Regions from separate parts of the Acidovorax sp. FG60 genome, predicted to be linked through region 3. Evidence: predicted binding sites of a transcription regulator. Region 3 holds the regulator's gene; each other region holds the start of a gene.
What was found. The regulator FNR, encoded in region 3, switches genes on or off when oxygen is low (the NO sensors DNR and NnrR bind a similar motif). The targets are predictions, from matches to a motif close to TTGATNNNNATCAA.
Positions count from the first base shown of each region.

Region 1 (7,169 bases), on a different contig from region 3:
TGGCTGCGACGAGCAGCCAGGCCGATAGGTTTGGATTCATGGGGCACCTTGGCCGAACATGCCCGTTTGTCACTTGTACCGAGTGACACGGGCAGTACGATGAAGCGGTACCCAGATGGTGAAGGGCCGCAGTGTAGCCACGCCCTTGCGATCCATCAAGAACACCCCACGCAGGCTCTGGCGGCCACTTGCGTTTGCGCGGATCATGGAGCGTTGACACAGCGGCAGCGCCGGATGGAGGGCGTGATGGTGTCCCTTCACGCACCCAGCCCATCCCCCGCACCACACTCCAACCCGTTCACAATGGCGCAGGCCTGTGTTCTGGTGGGCCCCGTCGCAAACAACCAACCAGCCGTGGCACCCGGTGGCCACAGGAGGAGAGGACCTTGCAGCCGCATCCGCCCCCAACCCGACGCCGTGCCCGCACCGCCGCCGCCCCGGCGCAGCGCAACCCTGAGAACGCGGGGGATGGCGCCGCCGCCTCCGACTCCGCTACCCCCTGCCTGCTGCAGCGCGCCCACCTGCGGGCCGTGCCCAGCACCCTCCTGATCCCGCTGGCCGCGCGCGCGCGCGGGAGCCGTTACTTTCCCTGGCTCGCCTGCAACGACGTGGTGGCCACCAGCCTGGTGGAGCGCCTGGGTGCCGATGTGGAACCGTGCCTGGACGACTTGCCCACGGTGCTCAACGTACTGTGGCGCACGCGCGCCATCAAGGATGCGGGCCGCAGTTTCTTCCTTGCGCACCCGAAGGCTGGCGGCGTGAGCCTGGGCTGTGGCCTGTCGCACCACTTCCAGTGGCTCGATACGGGCGCCAACCAGTGGCTCGATGCTGATCTGCCCGAGGTCATGGACCTGCGCCGCGAGCTGCTGCCGGTGCGCTGCCCGCGCACGCGCCATGCCACGGTGGACATCACGCAGCCTGGCTGGTGGCAGCGGCTGGGGCTGCCAAAGGAGGAAGGGGAGGGCGATGGCGCGGGCGTGCAGCCGGTGTTCATCGTCTGCGAAGGGGTGCTCATGTACCTGCAGCCCGCGCAGGTGCAGGCCGTGCTGCGCGAGTTTGCGCAGTGCGCGCCGGAAGGCTCGCGCCTGGTGATTGATGTCATGACGCACCGTGCCGTGGGCCGCGCGGCGCAGCACGCCAGCGTGGGACCCACGGGGGCGGAGTTCCACTGGGGCGTGGGCAGCATGGACGAGCTGACCGCCGCACACCCGCGCCTGGCGCTGCAGCGCCAGCAGAGCGTGTCGGAGTGTTATGGCTGGCCGGGTGTGGTGCTGGAGACCCTGTGGTGGCCGTGGCTGGGGGCGCCGCTGTATGGCATGGCGACCCTCGGCGTGGGAGACGGCTCCCCCTGAGCCGCTTCGCGCCTTCTCCCGGAGGGGGACGCCACCGGTGGCCTGGCAAAACCAGTTCCATGGTGGCGCTGGCGTTGGGCGCGCCGGTTGCAAAGGTTGTGCTAGTGCCTGGGCGCCAGTGCTGGCATCCATCGTGGCGCCTTGCCCGTCAGCTGGCCCACGATGGCGGCCTGCAGTGGTGGCAGCCGCCGCGCGCCCTGCAGCACCAGCTGCCGCAGCAGGCGCGGCACGGGGCGCGTGTCGGTATACAGCCGCACGATGGCATTGGTGCCCTCGTACATCGGCCATGCGTGGCGGTGGTGCGCCCGTGCATAGGTGGCCAGGGCTTCGCCATTGCCGATGTCGTGGCCCTGGCTGCGGGCCGCCACCACGGCGGCTGTCAGGCGTTCCACACCGGCCAGACCCAGGTTGTAGCCATGCGCCGTCACGGGGTGCATGCCCACGGCGGCGTCGCCCAGCAGCGCGCAGCGGTGGTCTGCAAAACGCTGTGCATACACGGCCACCAGCGGGTAGGCGTGGCGTTCGCCCTCCAGCTGCAAAGGCCCCAGGCGGTCGCCCAGCTGGGCCTGCACCGTAGCGGCGAAGGCCTGCGGGCTCTGGGCCATCAGCGCACCTGCGTCGGCAGTGCCCGCCGTGACCACCACCGAGCACAGCGCATGCCCCTCTTGGGGGTCGTTGGGCAAGGGCAGCACCGCCAGCGTGCGTTCGTAGCCAAAACACTCGTGCGCCACGCCGCCATGGGGTTGGGCATGGCGCATGCGGCAAACGATCACGGTGCGGCCAAAGTCCGTCATGCGTGCGCCAATGCCCAGCTGCCGCCGCGTGGCCGAGAAGCGACTGTCCGCCGCCACCAGCAGCGGGGCCTGCAGACGCTGTGGCGATGGCGCAGGGCCATCGCTGGGGGCACCGGCGGAAGCCTGGGGCAAGTACTCCAGCTCGGCATGGGTGGACTGCGTGGCCACGCGCACCACCTGGGCGCCGGTCACGATGCGGACACCCGGTGTGCGTGCCGCTACGGCATAGGCCGTGCGGCGCAGTGCGTGGTTGGGCACGATGAAGCCCAGAGCCTCCAGCCCCGTACCTTGGGAGCCCAGCTGCAGGGCGCTGCGCTGGCCCAGCGGGCCGTCGTGCACCTGCGCTTCGCGGATGGTGCCCACCTCGTGTGGCGCCAGGCCGGCCCAGGTGCCCAGCCGCTGCAGTGTGGCCACGCTGGGGTGGGTGAGCGCGATCTCGCGGCCATCGGGCGCGGGGTGGGCCAACGTGGCCTCAGACTGCTGTTCGACCACGGTGGTGGTGAACCCGGCCTGCGCCAGGGAAATGGCCAGCGACAGGCCCGCAGGGCCCGCGCCGACGATGAGAACGTCGCTGTGTGAGGAGGAGGTCATGGCAAGAAGACCGGGCGAAGCAGCCCGGCATCCACCCTGCAACCGTGGGGTGGGGCTTGCCATTGTGGGCGGGCACTCCACGCGGCGGTTTGCCCTGCATCAAGGCAGTGTGCCTGAATGCTATAAATTAAATAGCTAAAAAATGATACGGGATGAGCGCTAGGGCCTTAAAACATCAAAAATTATGGTGCGTTACGAGCGTGCCGGTTTGCGCGCGCCCTTGGCGGGCTTCTTGCGGGCGCCACCCGCTGGCTTGCCGCGCAGGTGCAGCCCCCAGGTGACCAGCACCCACAGGTACGCTGCCAGCACGCTGTAGGCCGCCATGGCGGCCAGCGACAGCGGTGGTGCGGCGATGGAGCGCGGGCTGGCCATGGTCTCCAGCAGCTGGCGTGTGCCCGTGCCCAGCACCGGCATGGCCGCGCTGCCCGAACGTGCCATGCGTGCCGCCATGAAGATGAAGAACTCCATCAGCAACGCACCGATGACCCAGCAGGCCAGCAGGGCCAGGAGCTGCGCAAACGCCCTGCGGTCGCCCTTGGCCAGGAAGTAGATGGCCGACACCAGCACCAGGGCGGGCAGCAGCAGGGCCAGGACAGGCCAGGCGGACATGAGGAGATGCATCGGAAGAATGTGGGGGCGGATCGGAGAGTGTGTCGGGCAGCGCCAGGGCTGCGGACTGCGAATGATAGAGGAGGCTCCCGGCACCCAGCGGCCCCAGGGCAGGGTCTGCCCGTACGGTGGCTATGGGTGCGTGTCGCCGTGCTGTCCCTGGCGGAAGGTGTTCGGTGTGCAGCCCAGCAGCGTGCGGAACGAGGCGATGTACGCGGCGGGGCTCTCGAACTGCAGGGCGTGTGCGATGCCCTTGACCGGGCGGCCCGAGGCCAGCAGATCGAGCGAGGCAATGATGCGCGCACGCTGGCGCCAGGCGCGAAAGCTCAGGCCCGCTTCCGCCGTGAAGCGCCGGGTGAAGGTGCGGTCGGACATCGCGGCCTCGGCCGCGAGTTCGTGCAGCGAGAGCTGCCACTGGTGGGCCTGCAGCAACAGCGCGAGCGCGCGCCGCAGCCCTTCGCTGGCAGGCATAGGCAGGTGGGTGGGCAGGCAGGGCGTGTGCTGCAGCGTATGCAGCAGCAGGGACACCATCAACTGCCGTGTGGGGTGGTCGAACCCGCCGTTGAAGAGCCCCAGCACCAGCTGCTGGATCAGCGGCGATGCGACCACCGCGTGCACCTCGTCCCGGCGCGCAAACGATGCGCACTGCGCCACCAGCGCCGGCTGGCAGTACACCGTGCGCAGGTCGGTGGCAGAGAGGATTTCGATCGCATGGGCGTGGTGCGGGGGCACCCACAGCGCCCGCTGCGGCGGCACGGTCCAGCGCGCGTGGGGCGTCTCCACCAGCATCACGCCCCGCGTGGCAAACACCAGCTGGCCGCTGCGGTGCTGGTGCGCTGGCAAAAGCGTGCCGGCCGCGTGCGTTTTTGCCAGCGTGGCCCACAGGCCGGCATCTTGGCGCCCTGGCGATGTTTGTTGGCGTTCTGGTGCTGACATGCCGTCCTATTATGAAACCACCTCCTCCCCACTCCTTCCCCAAAACCCGCCCCCAGCCCATGCACACCGCCACCTTCCTTGTCCATTCGGGCCGCCAGACGGCCCGCGCCGCCCAGGCCATCAACCCGCCGCTGGTGCGGGCCTCGACCGTCGTGTTCGACACGCTGGCTGCCTACAAACACGCGCACCACCAGACCGTGTTCGACTCGCCGCGCTACGGCCGCTCGGGCACCTCCACCACGTTTGAGCTGCAGCGCTGCATGGCCGCGTTGTCGGGCGCAGAAACCTGCCTGGCCACAGCCAGCGGACTGGCGGCCATCGTGGCCGTGCTCAGTGCCCATGCGGGGCCGGGCCGCCACCTGCTGCTGAACCAGGGTGTGTACGGGCCCACGCGCATCTTCTGCGACCAGGAACTGGTGCCGCAGGGCACCACCGTCGAGTACTTTCCGGAAGGCGCCGACATCGCGCCCTACCTGCGGGACAACACCAGCCTGGTCTACATCGAGACCCCCGCGTCGCTGACCATGGAGATGCTGGACGTGCGCGCCGTGTGCGCGGCGGCACGCCAGCGCCACATCCCGGTGGCGGTGGATGCCACCTGGGGCACTCCGGTGTTTTTTGACGCCCACGCCCTGGGTGTGCACATCGCCATCCATTCGGCCACCAAATACATCAACGGGCACTCCGACCTCATGCTGGGGCTCATCACGGGTTCGCACGCAGACCTGGCCAGCACCCGGCGCTTTTGCGACCGCAGCGGTGCCCACGCGGCGCCCGATGTGTGTTGGCTCGCGCTGCGCGGCCTGCGCACCCTGGCCGTGCGACTCGAACGGCACCAGCAGACCGCGCTGGCGACGGCCCAGTGGCTGCAAGAGCAGCCGCAGGTCCGGCGCGTGCTGTTCCCGGCGCTCCCCTCCGACCCGGGCCATGCGCTCTGGCGCGCGCAGTTTTCGGGCGCCGCGGGTCCGTTCACCTTTGAGCTGGCGCCCTGCGGTGAAGCCGCATTTGCGGCGTTCATCGACGCGCTTGCGCTCTTTGGCCTGGGCACCAGCTGGGGCGGGTACGAAAGCCTGGTGCTGCCCGCCGTGCCCTATGACCAGCGACACCTGGCAACGCTGCCGGACGAGGGGCGCCTTGTCCGCCTGCATGTGGGGCTGGAAGACGCCCGCGACCTGCGCGCGGACCTGGCACAGGCGCTCAGCAGTCTGGGCTGACCGGCACCAAGTGTCCCGAGTTGGAAGTTCGTTGATGAAATAAAGAGGTCGAAATCGTCGTCAGGCAAGGCGCAAACCACAGCGATAGCCGGTGCTATCGCGAGGATTTGCAACGCAGCATGGCGGCGATTCTCGACGTCTTTATGAAACGAATTTCCAATTCGGGACACTAGCTCGCCACGAAGTCCACCACCGACTGCAGCACCTCTGCCTGCTGCAGGATCTTGCGGTGCCCCAGCCCCTCGGTGGCCAGCAGCGTGGCGCCCGGGATGTGGTCGCGGTAGGCCTCGCCATCGGCAAAGCGGTTGATGCGGTCGCCCCGGTCGTGCACCACCAGCGTGGGCAGCGCGATGCGTGGGCCCACAGCCGGGGGCTCGAACTGGCGCATCAGGATGCCTTCTCGGGCTTCGATGCGCCGCTGCAGAGCGGCACGCGTGCGCTCCGAAAGGCCGAACACCTGGGCGAACAGGCGCGTGTATTCGTGCGGCGACGCGGGCGGTGCCAGCAGCACCAGCCGCTGGGTGGCCAGGCCCCGGCTGGCGGCGTGCGCCGCTGCGTTGGCGGCCAGCGAATGGGCCACCACGGCATGGGGCGCCGAGTCCTGCGCGTGCAGGCGGGCGGTGGCGTATTCGATGGCGCGGGCGAACTGGGGCAGGTTGCTCACGCGGCCCCGGCTGCCACCGTGCGCAGGCAGGTCCACCAGCACCGGGCGCAGGCCGCGGTCGGTCAGGGCGTCGGCCAGCGGCAGCATCTGGCGCGCATGCCCGCCCCAGCCGTGCAGCAGGAGCACCGTGGGGCCGTGCGGCTGGGCCTGGGGCAGGTAAAGCGTGATCTCGGCGTCTTCAAACGGCCAGCGCTCTGTGCGCCAGTGGCCGGGCGGCACGGCTTGGCGGCCGGGTTTGCGCAGGGGCAGGGGCGTGCCAAACAGGCGCGCAGCCACGCGCACGGCCAGTGCGGGCCACAGTCGCTCGGTGGTGCCCAGGGTCAGGCGCACAAGGCGCATGGCGGGGTGCTCGCCGTAGAAGCTGGACGTGGCCCGCAGGGCGGTGGATGAAGAGGAGGTGTTCATGGTGGGGTTCCTGAAGGGATGGAGTGGGGCGCGCGGCGCGCACCTCAGAAAAAGACCCAGTCCCGGTTGCTGCGCGGGAGGCTGGTGAGGGTGCTGCGCAGCGACCGGATGGCGCCCACTGCGGCCGCAATGGCGGCAATGCCCAGGATGATCAACATGGTGGTTCCTTTCTTCGCACGGTTGTGCGAAATTGGGGCATAAAAAAACAAGAGGTCTCCTTGGCACACCACCGCGTCTCAGGCGGGGGAAGGGAGGTAGCTCTTGACGAGGCGCGCCCAGGACGCCTCGGTGCGTGACACTGCCTGCGGATCGCGCAGGAAGCGGACGTCGTGCAACAAGCCCATGATCATGGAATAGATCTCGCCCACCAGCTGGTCGGGCGGGGTGTCGGCTGGCAGGTGCCCGGCCTCGATGGACTGGATCACCGTGCGGCGCAGTGCCGCGCGCCAGCGTGTGATCTCTGAATGCAGCAGGTCGCGCAGCTCGCCTTCGCGGTCGTCCAGCTCGAAGGCCCCTGCGGTGTAGATGCAGCCGGTGAAAGCCTCCACATCGCGCGTGCGGGCAATCCAGCGGCGCACGATCTCGTTGAGGCGCGGCAGGCCCT
Region 1 is NZ_JBMDJC010000003.1:215,036-222,204, reverse strand. It holds gene ACODS0_RS06060 (DMT family transporter) at 1-40, opposite strand, end outside; gene ACODS0_RS06055 (class I SAM-dependent methyltransferase) at 387-1,352, shown strand; gene ubiM (5-demethoxyubiquinol-8 5-hydroxylase UbiM) at 1,454-2,737, opposite strand; gene ACODS0_RS06045 (hypothetical protein) at 2,930-3,346, opposite strand; gene ACODS0_RS06040 (AraC family transcriptional regulator) at 3,479-4,282, opposite strand; gene metC (cystathionine beta-lyase) at 4,342-5,496, shown strand; gene ACODS0_RS06030 (alpha/beta fold hydrolase) at 5,666-6,565, opposite strand; gene ACODS0_RS06025 (TetR/AcrR family transcriptional regulator) at 6,802-7,169, opposite strand, start outside.
Region 1: the regulator FNR is predicted to act here: its motif matches at 2,827-2,840, upstream of ubiM (5-demethoxyubiquinol-8 5-hydroxylase UbiM).

Region 2 (7,169 bases), on a different contig from region 3:
GCACATGCTGGAGGCGTTCATGGCGGGGGATCGGGGATTCAGGAAGGGAAGCGGGAGCAAGGCCGCACCGCCGAAGTCGGGTTGACGATGCGGGCGTATCCGCCATCCACTCACCAAGAAGGCGCAGCCCACTGGCTGCGCTTTCGCTTTTGAGGAGCTTTCTGGGAGTGCAGGACTATGACGACCGATGCGACCTTGCCTGCTGCGGTGCCCTTGCGCTTACCACCGCGAAGCGCCTATGCGACACCTAGCTCGAAAAGCAGCAAGAGCACACAACGGCTGAAATCTAGCCTAACCTACTACCCCATAAGACCTTTTGCCCCGCTGCATGTCTGCATGGAAGACTTGACAGCGGACATTTTTCATGGGTCGTTCCTCGGTTTCGATGGAAATGACACGCCAGGATGGGCGCAGCGAGAATGTATAACCAATTGGTCGTTAAGTAAACCAACAAGTTATGTTGTAACCGATTGGTTTCATTTGGGCAAAAAAAAGCCCTGCCGGAGCAGGGCTTTGGTGGTGGGCCAGGCTGTTTGTGGTTCGGCTTAGCGAACGATCAGCAACGGCACCTTGCAATGGGCCAGCACCTGTGTGGTGACCGAGCCCATGACCAGGGTGGCCAAGGCTCCATGGCCGTGGGAGCCCATCACCAGCAGGTCGAACTTGCCGCTGTCAGCCACCTTGGCGATGTTCTCACCCACGGCGCCCACCTTGACGACACGCTTGGCGTCCACACCATGGCGCGCCAGGAATTTGCAAACGGGCGACAGGATTTTTTCTGCCTCTTCGGCGTGGTAGCTGTCCACCACTTCCTTGCCCAGAGCGGCGCGCGCGCGTGTCGGCAGCGGGGCCTGCACGGTGAGCGCGGTGTACTGGTGGTTGCCACCGAGCAGCTCCTCATGGGTAGCCAGGTAGGCCAGCATTTTTTTGGTGTAGGCGCTGCCATCGACAGCAAGCAGGATGTTCATGGTGTTCTCCGGAATAGGGTTGGGTCAGACTACCGTGCGCGGACTTCTGTTGTCTTGACCTGGGTCATGTTTTTCTTCTGCGCTGCGGGGCTGCAGAGCCCCGTCTCTTGATCATACGGGGATGCAGCATTGCGCCTTGAAAGCCGCCTGTTCGCCTTTGCGCGCATAGCCCAGGGGGTTGGCCACCACGCGGCACTGCCAGGGGGTGCCGTCGCCGTGAAAACCTTGCACCGTGTAGTCGCTCGGGGCGTGCAGATGGCCGTGCAGCCACAGCTGCGCGTGGGACAACAAGCTGTCCAGGGCGTTGCAGAACCCCGCAGTGCCGGGCACCAGTCCGTAGCGCGGATCGGCACTGCGCAGGCTGGGTGCAAAGTGGGTGACGGCCACCGTGGGGCCTTCAAAAGGCACCGCCAGTGCTTGCGCCAGCCACTGCTGGCAGACCAGTGCGTGGTCGCGCATGGCTTCGGCCAGAAAAGGCTCTGCGTGGCGGGTCCCGCCCGTCTTGCGCAGGTAGAAGTTCGCTGCACGAAAGGCCTTGTCGCGCAGTTTCAGCCGCCTGCCAAGGTCGTTGCTGCCTTCATGGTCTGCGAGTGCATCGAAATCGCTCCAGAGTGTGGTACCCACGAAGCGCACACCTTGAAGCTCGACGGTCTCGCGCTCCAGCCAGGTGATTCCCAGGCGGTCACAGGTGCGGCGCAGCCGCTCGTGGGCAGCGTCGAAATCCTGTGCATCGTATTCGTGGTTGCCGGGCACAAAAAGCACGGGGGTGGGCCAGCCTGCGCCCCCGGGCAATGGTGAAAACCGGGCCAGGCCAAAGTCTTCGTCGCCCAGCTGCGAGCCTTCCTGGTAGGAGCCCACGTCGCCAGCAAGCACCAGCACATCGGCGCCGCGAGCCGGTTCGGGGACGAAGTGGGGATGCGCCTCAAGGTGCAGATCGGACAAAAGCTGGATGTTCATGCTGGGCGCAGTCTACGGGTTCAGGCTGGGCGCCTCACTCCTCGGGGAAAGTCCGGCGCGCCGAGCGCGCCAGGGCGTGCAGCAGCCAGGTCATCGCGGCCTGCTGAGGCCCACGCCGGCGCCAGAGTGCGTCCACATGCACGGGCGGGACGTCCAACGGCAGGGCCCGCTGCACCAGCGCGTCGGCAATGCCGGTCACGGGAACAAAGTGGCGGGGCAGCACCGTCAACAGGTCCGAGCCCGAGACTACCCGGCCGGCAGTGAAGAACTGGTTGACCGTGATCACCACCTTGCGCTCGCGGCCCAGGGACGCCAGGGCCTCGTCGATAAAGCCGAAGGGGCGCCCTGAGAAGCTCACGAGCATGTGGCGTGCGGCGCAATAGGTGTCCAGCGTCAGGGGCGCATCGGCCAGAGGGTGGCCTTGCCGCATCACGCACACGTATTCGCCGTCGTACAGGCGGCGGCTCTCAAAGGCCACTGCGCCCCCGGATTGCGCGCGGGCGGTCAGGTCTGCCAGCACCGCAGGGAAGTAGCCCACCGCCATGTCGGCCGCCTCTTCGTCCAGCAGGCGGCGGGGGTCGCGCGTGGTCAGGGGCAATACCCGGATCGAAATACCGGGCGCCTCCCGCTCGATGATTTCGACCAAGGCCGGTACCAGGGTGGCGGCCGTGGCATCGGCCATGGCGAGCACAAAGGTGGATTCGGCCGTGGCGGGCTCAAAGTGTCCCGGCGCCAGGGATTCTTGCAGGTGGGCCAGGGCCTCGCGCACAGGGGGCCACAGGGCCAGCGCACGCGCAGTGGGCTCCACGCCCTGGCCGCTGCGCACCACCAACTCATCCCCCAGCACATCGCGCAGGCGCCGCATGGCGTTGCTCACGGCAGGCTGGGTGACGGACAGTTTGTGCGCTGCGCGTGTGAGGCTGCGCTCGGCCATGACCTCGTCGAAAACACGCAGCAGGTTCAGGTCCAAGGAGCGGAAGTTCAAGGGGGTCATGGTCAATTCATCATCAATATGAATATCAATGATTCAAAATATAAACTTGAACATGCAAAGGGTAAACCCTAATATCACCCCATCGCCCGGCAATCTCGCCACAAGCGTTAGAAAAGGGAAACCGAAATGACCAGCTTTGCACACGTTGAGTACCCCACCGAACACCCCGGCGTTGTCCGCGCCGAAAACGCCGCTGCCGCCCTCAAGAGCGTAGCCGCCAACTTTGATGGCGCCCGTGGCGCTGCCACGCTTCTGCTCGCGGCCGTGGTATCGGCCTTGCTGGTAGTGGCCAACCAGGTCATCGACACCTGGAGCGAAGGCCACCTGCTCGCGGCTTGGATGGTGCTGTGGCTGGTCGCCTTTGCGGCCCTGGCTTTGCTGACCGCCCCCGCACGCCGTGCCGGTGCTGCCCTGCGTGTGGCCGCCCTCGGCTGGGCCGAAGCCCGCCGCCGCGCTGCGGATGACGAGCGTACCTGGCAAGTGGCTGTGAAGGACCCCCGCATCATGGCCGAACTGAACCACGCCATGGGCATTGCCACCGTGGAAGACATCCGCAAGTACTACTGAGAAGATGATGCACGGTTCGCCGTGCAGTGATCGGATTTTTTGAAGCCGTGGCGAGTGTTCGCCACGGCTTTTTTCATGGCCGCGGGACAGATCGCGCTGATCCAGTATCCGCATCCACAAGCGCAAAAAAACCGCCCCTCCTTTTCAGAAGGGGCGGTTGTCAGGACTGAGAAGATCCGGGAATCAGCTTGCCAGGCGCTTTTCGAGCGCAGCCTTGGTGGCGAGCAAAGCCGGGGGCAGGTGGTAAGCCAGCTGCTCAAAGTGGGCATCGTGCAGCTTGAACTCATCGGCCCAGGCTGCCTTGTCGATGCTGGTCACGGCAGCAAACTGCTGGGCATTGAAATCCAGCCCCGTCCAGTTGATTTCGGCGTACTGCGGAGCCACGCCGAACATGGTTTCCTGGCCGGCGGCCTGGCCTTCGATGCGGTCGATCATCCACTTGAGCACGCGCATGTTGTCGCCATAACCCGGCCAGACGAACTTGCCGGCTTCGTCCTTGCGGAACCAGTTCACGCAGAACACCTTGGGCAGCGCCTTGCCGGTGGCGGCGATTTGGCCTTCCATGTTCAGCCAGTGCTGGAAGTAGTCGCTCATGTTGTAGCCGCAGAACGGCAGCATGGCGAAGGGGTCGCGGCGCACCACGCCTTGGGCGCCAAAGGCTGCAGCGGTGGTTTCAGAGCCCATGGTGGCAGCCATGTACACGCCTTCCGTCCAGGTGCGGGCTTCGGTCACCAGCGGCACGGTGGTGGAGCGGCGGCCGCCGAAGATGAAGGCATCAATCGCCACGCCATTGGCATCGTCCCACTGGGGGTCGAGCGCAGGGTTGTTGGTGGCAGCCACCGTGAAGCGCGAGTTGGGGTGGGCAGCCTTGGCGCCGGTTTCCTTGGCGATCTGGGGCGTCCAGTCCTTGCCTTGCCAGTCGATCAGGTGGTCGGGCAGCTTGCCGGTGTCCTTTTCCATGCCTTCCCACCACACGTCGCCGTCGTCCGTCAGGGCCACGTTGGTGAAGATCACGTCCTTGTCCAGGCTGCGCATGCAGTTGGGGTTGGTGTGCATGTTGGTGCCGGGGGCCACACCAAAGTAACCCGCCTCGGGGTTGATGGCGTACATCTTGCCGTCGGCATGGGGCTTGATCCAGGCGATATCGTCACCGATGGTGGTGACCTTCCAACCGGCAAAACCCGCCTCTGGCGGCACCAGCATCGAGAAGTTGGTCTTGCCGCAGGCGCTAGGGAAGGCCGCTGCCACGTGGTACTTCTTGCCTTGGGGGTTGGTCACGCCCAGGATGAGCATGTGTTCGGCCAACCAGCCTTGGTCGCGGCCCATGGTGGACGCGATGCGCAGGGCCAGGCACTTCTTGCCCAGGAGCGCGTTGCCGCCGTAGCCCGAGCCGTAGGACCAGATTTCGCGCGTTTCTGGGTAGTGGACGATGTACTTGACCTTGGGGTTGCAAGGCCAGCTCGTCGTGTCCTTCTCACCTTCGGCCAGGGGTGCGCCCACCGTGTGCATGCAAGGCACGAACTCGCCTTCCACGCCCAGCACGTCGTACACGGCCTTGCCCATGCGGGTCATCAGGCGCTGGTTCACGGCCACATAGGCGCTGTCTGTGAGTTCCACGCCGATGTGGGCGATGTGGCTGCCCAGCGGGCCCATGCTGAAGGGCACCACGTACATGGTGCGGCCCTTCATGCAGCCGTCAAACAGGGGCTGCAGCGTGGCGCGCATTTCGGCGGGAGCCATCCAGTTGTTGGTGGGGCCAGCGTCTTCCTTGGCGGCCGAGCAGATGTAGGTGCGGTCTTCCACGCGGGCCACGTCCGATGGATCGGACCAGGCCAGGAAGCTGCCAGGGCGCTTGGCGGGGTTGAGCTTCTTGAAGGTGCCGGCATCGACCAGCTGCTGGCACAGGCGGTCGTACTCTTCCTTGGAGCCATCGCACCAGTAAATGGTGTCGGGTTTGCACAGGGCGGCCATGTCGGCCACCCAGGCAAGCAGCCGGGCGTTTTTGACGTAAGCGGGGGCGTTGAGGTTCAGGCCCTGCATCGTGGGTGCGTTCATCGGGGAGCTTCCTAAGTTGAAAAAACGTTTTTTCAAAGGAAGCGGACCGGGCGGGTCACGGCGAGGCCTGGCGCAGTTGCGGTGCTGAGCGCTGCCTTTGAAAAAACGGCTTTCGTGCTCAGTCGGCGGGCGGGAGCGTGTGTCAGCCCCACGGGTGGAGGCTAGTTCCACGGATTCCGCGGGTCGGCTGGGGTGTCAATTTTATGAACCTGCCGCCCTTTTGTCTGTCAGACAGGGGTCAAAACCATGCAAAAAAAACATGAGGTTATGCATGACTTTGCCCGCTCCCTCGCATCAAACGCTGGCCGAACCGCCCTTCCACCGTTCGTAGCCGCTCCTGCGCAGCGCGCAGGCCGGGCACGTGCCACAGCCGTATCCCCAGGCATGCAGCGTGTCGCGCACGCCGTGGTAGCAGGTGTGCGAGTCGTTCACGATCAGATCGACCAGCGCTTGTCCGCCCAGGGACCGGGCCAGTTCCCAGGTCTCGGCCTTGTCCAGCCACATCAGCGGGGTGTCGAAGGTGAAACGCTGGCCCATGCCCAGGGACACGGCCACCTGAAGGGCCTTGAGCGTGTCGTCACGGCAGTCGGGGTAGCCCGAAAAATCGGTCTCGCACATGCCGCCCACCAGGGTGTGCAGGCCCCGGCGGTAGCCCACGGCAGCCGCCAGCTGGAAGAACAGCAGGTTGCGCCCCGGCACAAAGGTGTTGGGCAGGCCGGCAGCGGTCATCTGGATTTCGGTGTCGCTGGTCAGCGCCGTGTCACTGATGTGGCCCAGCACCGCCAGGTCGAGCATGTGGTCGTCCCCCAGCTTGGCCGCCCAGTGCGGGAACTGTGCACGCAACGATGACAGCACCGTCTGCCGTGCTTGCAGCTCGATGTGGTGGCGCTGGCCGTAGTCAAAGCCGATGGTTTCCACGTGGGCAAAGTTTTCCAGCGCCCAGGCCAGGCAGGTCGTGGAGTCCTGACCGCCGGAAAATAAAACGAGTGCGTGTCCGGGTCTCATGGGGTTCTCCAGTTCAGACGGGATAAGGGGGTGGTGCGGGACGAAAAAAAGCCCCGCGCTGCGGGGCTGTGGGTGACGGCCGCAGAAGCGTTCAGGCCATCGTCACGGCAATAAAGGCCAGCAGGAACATCATGATGCCACCCACCACAGGCAGCACCACGGGGACCAGGTGAACCACGTTTTCCACGGGGTCGTTCGATGGTGTTGCGGGGGCGTGCGAGGTGTTGTGGTCGGACATGGTGGGCTCCAGATGCTTAAAACTTGCGCAATTCTAGCTGCGACTGTCCCTTCAGGGCGCAAAACCCTGCTGTCGCTCAGATCAGATCGGCCTGCATGCCCGCCGTGCGCAACTGCCCCAGCACCTCATCCACATGGGTCTTGCCCCGGGTTTGCAGCACCAGTTCGATCTCCACGTTCTGCGCGGCCAGCATGGTGAAGGCGCGCTGGTGGTGCACCTCCTCGATGTTGGCACCCGCGTCGGCCACGGTGGCGGTGATACGCGCCAGCACGCCGGGCACATCGCGCGCGCTGACCTTGATGCGCGCCAGGCGCCCCGAGCGCACCATGCCGCGTTCGATGATCGCCGCCAGCAGCAGCGGGTCGATGTTGCCGCCGCACAGCAC
Region 2 is NZ_JBMDJC010000003.1:120,169-127,337, reverse strand. It holds gene ACODS0_RS05585 (DUF2274 domain-containing protein) at 1-85, shown strand, start outside; gene ACODS0_RS05580 (universal stress protein) at 546-968, opposite strand; gene ACODS0_RS05575 (metallophosphoesterase) at 1,080-1,925, opposite strand; gene ACODS0_RS05570 (LysR family transcriptional regulator) at 1,960-2,919, opposite strand; gene ACODS0_RS05565 (hypothetical protein) at 3,046-3,486, shown strand; gene ACODS0_RS05560 (phosphoenolpyruvate carboxykinase (GTP)) at 3,670-5,541, opposite strand; gene queC (7-cyano-7-deazaguanine synthase QueC) at 5,836-6,546, opposite strand; gene ACODS0_RS05550 (hypothetical protein) at 6,638-6,784, opposite strand; gene ACODS0_RS05545 (threonine ammonia-lyase) at 6,861-7,169, opposite strand, start outside.
Region 2: the regulator FNR is predicted to act here: its motif matches at 1,023-1,036, upstream of ACODS0_RS05580 (universal stress protein).

Region 3 (7,169 bases):
AGACCTGGTCGAGATGAACAACCCCCTGCCACGCTGGTGGGTGTGGCTGTTTGTCATCACCATCATCTTCGGCCTGGGCTACCTGGCCGCCTATCCAGGCCTGGGCAGCTTTTCCGGCAAGCTCAACTGGACACAGAAGGGTGAATACGAGGCTGAGATGGCCAAGGCCAAGGCCGAGCTGGAGCCGCTGTATGCCCGGTTTGCCTCGATGAAGCCTGAAGACATTGCCAAGGATCCTCAGGCCCAGGCCATTGGCGAGCGCCTGTTCATGAACAACTGCGCGCAGTGCCATGGCTCGGACGCCCGGGGTAGCAAGGGTTTCCCCAATCTGGCTGATGGCGATTGGTTGCATGGCGGTGCACCCGAGAAGATCCGTGAAACCATCGAGAAGGGCCGTATCGGCAACATGCCTCCCATGGCTGCCGCAGTGGGCTCCCCCGAAGATGTGCGCAATCTCTCGCACTATGTGCTGAGTCTTTCGGGCAGCCCGCATGACTCGCTGCGTGCTTCGTTGGGCAAGTCCAAGTTCACGGCGTGTGCAGCCTGCCACGGAATGGACGGCAAGGGTAATCAGGCACTGGGTGCCCCCAACCTGACCGACGACATCTGGCTGCATGGCTGGGGCGAGGCGGCCATCACTGCCATGGTCAACAACGGCAAGGTTAACCAGATGCCCGCCCAGGCGGACAAGCTGACAGAAGCGCAGATCGGTGTGCTGTCGGCCTATGTCTGGGGCTTGTCGAACGGCACCCAGGCCGCTGCACGCTGAGCCTTGGCCACTTGGAGCAGTGCCCAGGCACAGCTCCAGGGGGCAGCGCAAACTGAGAACCACGAAGCAAACGGACCGATACCATCATGAACCCACCCAGCGAGCCTGCTCGCAAGGTCATCCCGATAGCGCCGGTTGCGTCCGATGCCTCATCGCAGGGCGAGATTGTTTCCCTGTACGAAGCGCAAAAGAAGATCTACCCGCGTTCCATCAGTGGCCTCTTCGCGCGTTGGCGCTGGGGTATGGTGTTTCTCACGCAGATCGTTTTCTACGGGCTGCCGTGGTTTGAATGGGGGCAGCGCCAGATGGTGCTGTTTGACCTGGGGGCTCGGCGGTTCTACATCTTCGGCCTGGTTCTGTACCCCCAGGATTTCATCTATCTCACGGGCCTGCTCATTATCTCGGCGTTGTCGCTGTTCCTGTTTACGGCGGTGGCGGGGCGGCTTTGGTGTGGATTTGCGTGCCCGCAAACGGTCTACACCGAAATGTTCATGTGGATCGAGCACAAGATCGAAGGTGATCGCAGTGCACGGCTTCGGCTGGACAATGGGCCCTGGACCTTCGAGAAGGTTCGCAAGAAGTTTTTCAAGCAGGTCATCTGGATTGTCGTGGCGTTGTGGACGGGGTTCACGTTCGTGGGTTATTTCGTGCCCATCCGCGAACTCGGGGCAGAGCTGCTGGCGGTGCAGGGTGGCTGGCAGATTTTCTGGGTACTGTTTTATGGCTTTGCCACCTATGGCAATGCCGGCTATATGCGCGAACAGGTGTGCAAATACATGTGTCCCTATGCGCGCTTTCAGAGCGCCATGTTCGACAAGGACACGCTGATCGTTACCTACGACCCAGAACGCGGTGAGCAGCGTGGGCCGCGCAAGAAGAACATCGACTACAAAGCCCAGGGGTTGGGCGATTGCATTGACTGCTCGCTGTGTGTGCAGGTGTGCCCTGTGGGCATCGACATTCGCAAGGGCTTGCAGTACGAATGCATCGGCTGTGGCCTGTGCGTGGACGCCTGCAATACCGTGATGGACAAGATGCAGTATCCGCGCGGGCTCATCCGGTTTTCTACGCAGAACGGCGTGGCCAAACGGTGGAGTCAGTCGCAGATCCTGCGCCGTGTGCTGCGGCCACGAGTGCTGATATACAGCGCGGTTCTGGTGGCCCTGTGCGTAGGCATGATGGCCAGCCTTGTCACACGCACGCCTTTGAAGGTGGATGTGGTCCGTGATCGGGCGGCGCTGTCGCGCATCGTGGCAGGTGGAAAGCTGGAGAACATCTACCGCCTGCAGATCATGAACGCCACTGAAGGCCCCCAGCGCTATCGCATCAGTGTGCGTGGCCTTGAAGGGCTGGAAGTCGCTTCTGATGCCGAGGTGGACATCGGTGCGGCGGAGTCCCGGTGGGTGGCCGTCCGTCTGCAGATACCGTATGGATCAGCCCCTTCGGGATCACATGCCGTGCAGTTCGATGTGCAGGCCTTGGGCGCGGACGCCCATGTGAGCGAGAAATCCGTGTTTCTGGTGCCGCGATAACGCAGCGAGCGACCCGGTGCAAGACCTTCGCGGGTCTTGCTTTGAGCAAGATAATTTTTGAGGAGTAAGCACCATGCCATCCAGTTCCGCCCTCGGCACTGCCCCTTCTGCCGCTGCACCCTGGTGGAGGTTTGGCCATGTGTGGCTGATCATCGCCGGTCCCGTGATCGTGATCATTGCAGGGTTTGTGACCCTGTGGCTCGCGATATCGCGCCCCGACCCTGTGGTCGCGGAAGATTATTACCGCCAGGGCATCGAGATCAACAAGACACTGGCCACCCCAGAAAAAAGCCTGTTGCCAGCCATGAAGGGCCGCAACCACGCGGCCACCCCGGTCCAGGACCAGCCGCGCTGAACCCACCTGGCCGGGCAGCATGCCTGCACGGCCTTACCAGGAGACAAACCAATGTGGATGCAACGCGTGATGTGGATTGCCTGGCCGGCCTTTTTGATGGCCGGTGTGATGGAAATGCTGGTTTTTGCGATGGTGGATCCGCAAGACCTGCACTGGTTTGGGCAGCCGTTGGCATTGTCACGGCAGGGCGTGTACACGCTGGCCTTTTTTGCGTTCTGGATAATCACGATGGCATCCAGCGCGTTGACCACGCTGCTGGCCATGTCACCGTTTGAACTTAACCGTTGCCCGGTTCCCGAAGGCGAGCGTCCCGATGACTGCCGCAAGACATCATCGTGCCCTTGAGCGGTAGTGCCACCTATTGGCAAAGGTCAATGTGGTGAGGACTGCCAGGATGGCAGACGACAGCAGGTTCAGTGGCAGGCTTGCTGGTTGTTCACGATGCGCTTGAGGGCCTCGGTCTCCAGGATGCGCACATGGCGCTGCTTGACCTCGACAATGCCTTCTTCCACGAACTTGGAGAAGGTGCGGCTCACGGTTTCGAGCTTGAGGCCCAGGTAGCTACCGATCTCTTCGCGGGTCATGCGCAGCACGAGCTCGGACTGCGAGAACCCCCGGGCGTGCAGGCGCTGAACCAGATTGAGCAGGAACGCGGCCAGGCGCTCCTCAGCGCGCATGCTGCCCAGGAGCAGCATCACGCCATGCTCACGGACAATCTCGCGGCTCATGATCTTGTGCACATGGTGCTGCAAGGCGGTGACTTCGCGGGACAGTTCTTCGATGCGGTCAAAGGGCATGACGCAGACTTCCGCGTCTTCCAGGGCCACCGCATCGCAGGTGTGGTGGTCATTCACGATGCCATCAAGGCCGATGATCTCGCCTGCCATCTGAAAACCCGTGACCTGGTCACGCCCGTCTTCGGTGGCTACACATGTTTTGAAGAAGCCGGTTCGAATGGCATAGAGCGAGGTGAAGGATTCGCCGTTGCGGAAAAGGGTTCCACCGCGTTTGATCTTGCGGCGAACGGCAACGACCTCGTCAATGCGTTGCAGCTGTTCCTCGCTCAGCCCCACCGGCATGCACAGCTCGCGCAGGTTGCAGTTGGAGCAGGCGACTTTGATGGTGAGCGGGTTCATAGGAACAGAGGCTGGGTAAGGTTTGAGCATATCGCCCCATATGCCTAACAGGCTGGGCCTTTGGGTGCGGGTGGGCGACTGATGTGCATCAAATTGTCGCTGTTCGTCCCGGCCCATCACTTGATGCAGGTCAAGGACATGGAGTGCAGCTTACGGCACAGTCGAAGTGTACGCAAGGAATTTGCCCATGACCGCTGTTTCGCCCGAGCTGCTGCGCCGTTTCGACGTGCCAGGGCCCCGTTATACCTCTTACCCAACAGCTGACCGTTTCGTCGAGGCCTTTGGGCAGGACGACTACGCGCTTGCCTTGGAGCAGCGCAGACTGGGCTCCATGACGAAGGCCTTGCCGCTGTCTTTGTACGTGCACATCCCCTTTTGCGAGTCCCTTTGTTACTACTGCGCATGCAACAAGATCATCACCAAACACCATGATCGTGCAGAGGTGTATTTGCGGTATTTGAGCCGCGAGATTGACTTGCACACAGCACACTGCGGCACGGGGCAGGTGGTGAGTCAGCTTCACCTGGGTGGTGGCACGCCCACTTTTCTATCGGACGAGGGCTTGCGGGAGCTGATGGGCATGCTCAAACGCAGCTTTTCGTTGGCGCCGGGCGGGGAGTATTCGATTGAGGTGGACCCTCGCACCGTCAATGCGGACCGCCTTGCAGTGCTGGCGGAACTGGGGTTCAACCGACTGAGCTTTGGGGTGCAGGATTTCGATCCCGAGGTTCAAAAGGCCGTTCACCGCATACAGCCTGCCGAGCAGGTGTTTTCGCTGGTGGAGTCCGCACGTTCGCTGGGTTTTGAATCCATCAATGTGGATTTGATCTACGGCCTGCCTCGGCAGACGCCAGAGTCGTTTGACCGCACGCTGGCCCAGGTTACGCAGCTGCGGCCTGACCGTATCGCGTTGTACGCGTATGCCCATCTGCCAGAACGTTTCAAGCCTCAGCGCCGTATTGTTTCGGCCGAGTTGCCAGCTGCTGCAGGCAAGGTGTCGATGCTCTCCCGTTCGCTGGACGCCTTTATGGATGCTGGGTACGTGTATGTGGGCATGGACCACTTTGCATTGCCTGAGGATGCATTGGCAGTCGCCAAGCGCCAGGGGCGTCTGCACCGCAACTTCCAGGGCTACAGTACGCAACCTGATTGCGACCTGATCGGCCTGGGGGTGTCTGCGATTGGCCGGGTCGGAGCCACCTACAGCCAAAATGCCAAGACCCTGGATGAGTATTACGATTTTCTGAATCAGGGGCGCCTGCCCGTCGTTCGTGGGTTGGCCCTGACGCGCGACGATCTTGTGCGCCGCGCCGTCATCATGGCCTTGATGTGCCAAGGCGAGCTGTTGTTTGAGCCCATGGAGCAAGCGTGGTTGATCGACTTTCGCCACTACTTCTCTGCGGAGCTGGCGCAACTGGAAACCATGGCCGAGCAGGGGCTTGTGGTGGTGCGGCCCGATGGGGTCGAGGTCACTGCCATGGGCTGGTTCTTTGTGCGTGGCATTGCCATGGTCTTTGACCGTTACCTGCAGGCTGACCGCAACCGCGCCCGTTTTTCGCGCATCATCTGATCCTCATGATTGCTACGGTCGCCTCAACCGCCTTGCTGATGGGGCTCGTTGGCGGGTCCCATTGTTTGGCCATGTGTTCTGCGCCTTGTGGGGCATTGATCGGGCAGGGCGGTGGGGGCATGGCGTCCACAGCCGGTGGCGATGCGCAGCCACAGGCAACTCCCCTGACGGTGCAGACAGTGCAGTGGGTGCCCCGTGGCGGTGTCATTCAGCGCGCCGTCGCTTTTCATGCTGGCCGCTTGGCCGGGTACGCTATGGCGGGTGGCTTGGCTGCATGGGCCATGGACAGCCTGGCATGGGTGACCCAGCAGACCGTGGCACTTCGCCCTGCGTGGACCCTGATGCATGTTGCGGTGATGGCGTGGGGTTTGATGATGGTGATCCAGGCGCGCCAACCCCAGTGGGTAGAGCAGGCGGGCCGTACCGTATGGGCGCGTGTGCGGCCTCTGGTCAGTGCACCAGGCGGGGTTCTGGTTGCTGGTGGGCTTTGGGCCTTGATGCCCTGTGGCCTGCTCTATTCCGCGCTGCTCGTGGCTGCGCTGAGCGGAGGGCCTCTGGAAGGGGCGCTCAGCATGGCGCTTTTTGGCCTGGGCAGTGGTGTGTGGCTGGTGGGCGGGCCCTTGGTGTGGATTCGGCTGAAAGCAGGGGTCAATGCAAAACGTGCGGACTGGGGAACGCGCATCGCAGGAGGTTTGCTGTGCGCAGTGGCCAGCTGGGCACTCTGGATGGACCTGGTCTACAAACCGTCGTTGTGGTGCCGCTAGCCAGCAGTTCCCCCATTCGCAAGCTGCGGTGCGACGGGGTTCGCGAGGCCTCGTAAATCCATGTCTATACAAGGGTGATCAACGCTTGCCCTTGGTGAGAAAGGCAAGTGTTGCCATGCCGCTGCGGCGCAGGCGCACTCCTTCGACAAGACCCTCGATCTGGCGATAATCTGTGTAACTATTGGTGGCATTGACGTCGCCATGTTTCACACGCCTTGAAGTGAACTCCTCCATCCTCATCGACATCAGCCAACTGCGTGTCGGCATGTACATCCAGCTCGACGTGGGTTGGTTGCACCATCCGTTCCCGGTGAGCAGCTTTCGTGTGGCGGCGGCAGAGCAGATTGCCACCTTGCGTGAGCTGGGGCTCACCGAGGTGCGGTACTTTCCCAAAAAGAGCGATCCAGAACTGAGGGAACTCGTGCCTGCAGCCTGGAGCGTGCCGGAAATGAAGGCATCGTCTTCGAGTGCACCTGAGGCTGCGACAGCTACAGCCACGGTGGACCCAGAGGCGCAGCGCAGGCGTGAATTGCTGGAGGCCCAGAACCGGACGCTGGCGGCCTGCAATCAGCGGTTTGGGGAGGCCACGCGGCAATACCAGGCGCTGGAGCGTGTTGTCTCGGAGCACCCCGACCAGGCCCGTACCAAAGGCGAAACGCTGGTGTCAGGTTGCGTGGCCGAACTCCTGGAAAACGGTGATTCTGTCATCCGGCTGTTGTCGGAAGGGGTGGGCGAGCGCAATGCCCTGCACCCGATCAACGTGATGGTGATCTCTTTGCTGCTGGGCCGTGCGTTGGGCATGAAAAGTGCCGAGCTGCACGACCTTGGCATTGCCGCGCTGATTCATGATCTGGGCAAGCTCAAGCTGCCGCCGAATCTCAGGCAACCTACGCCCTCCATGATTCCGATGGAGCGTACGCGTTACGAGACCCATGTGGCTGAGTCCGTGACACTGGCCACGCGCATGGGGCTGCCCGAACCTGTGATTACCGCCGTTGCTCGGCACCATGAGATGGCCGATGGCAGTGGGTTTCCACTGCGGT
Region 3 is NZ_JBMDJC010000007.1:241,159-248,327, reverse strand. It holds gene ccoP (cytochrome-c oxidase, cbb3-type subunit III) at 1-769, shown strand, start outside; gene ccoG (cytochrome c oxidase accessory protein CcoG) at 856-2,301, shown strand; gene ACODS0_RS12945 (FixH family protein) at 2,375-2,656, shown strand; gene ACODS0_RS12940 (hypothetical protein) at 2,708-3,001, shown strand; gene fnr (fumarate/nitrate reduction transcriptional regulator Fnr) at 3,070-3,792, opposite strand; gene hemN (oxygen-independent coproporphyrinogen III oxidase) at 3,980-5,362, shown strand; gene ACODS0_RS12925 (sulfite exporter TauE/SafE family protein) at 5,368-6,126, shown strand; gene ACODS0_RS12920 (hypothetical protein) at 6,205-6,336, opposite strand; gene ACODS0_RS12915 (HD-GYP domain-containing protein) at 6,347-7,169, shown strand, end outside.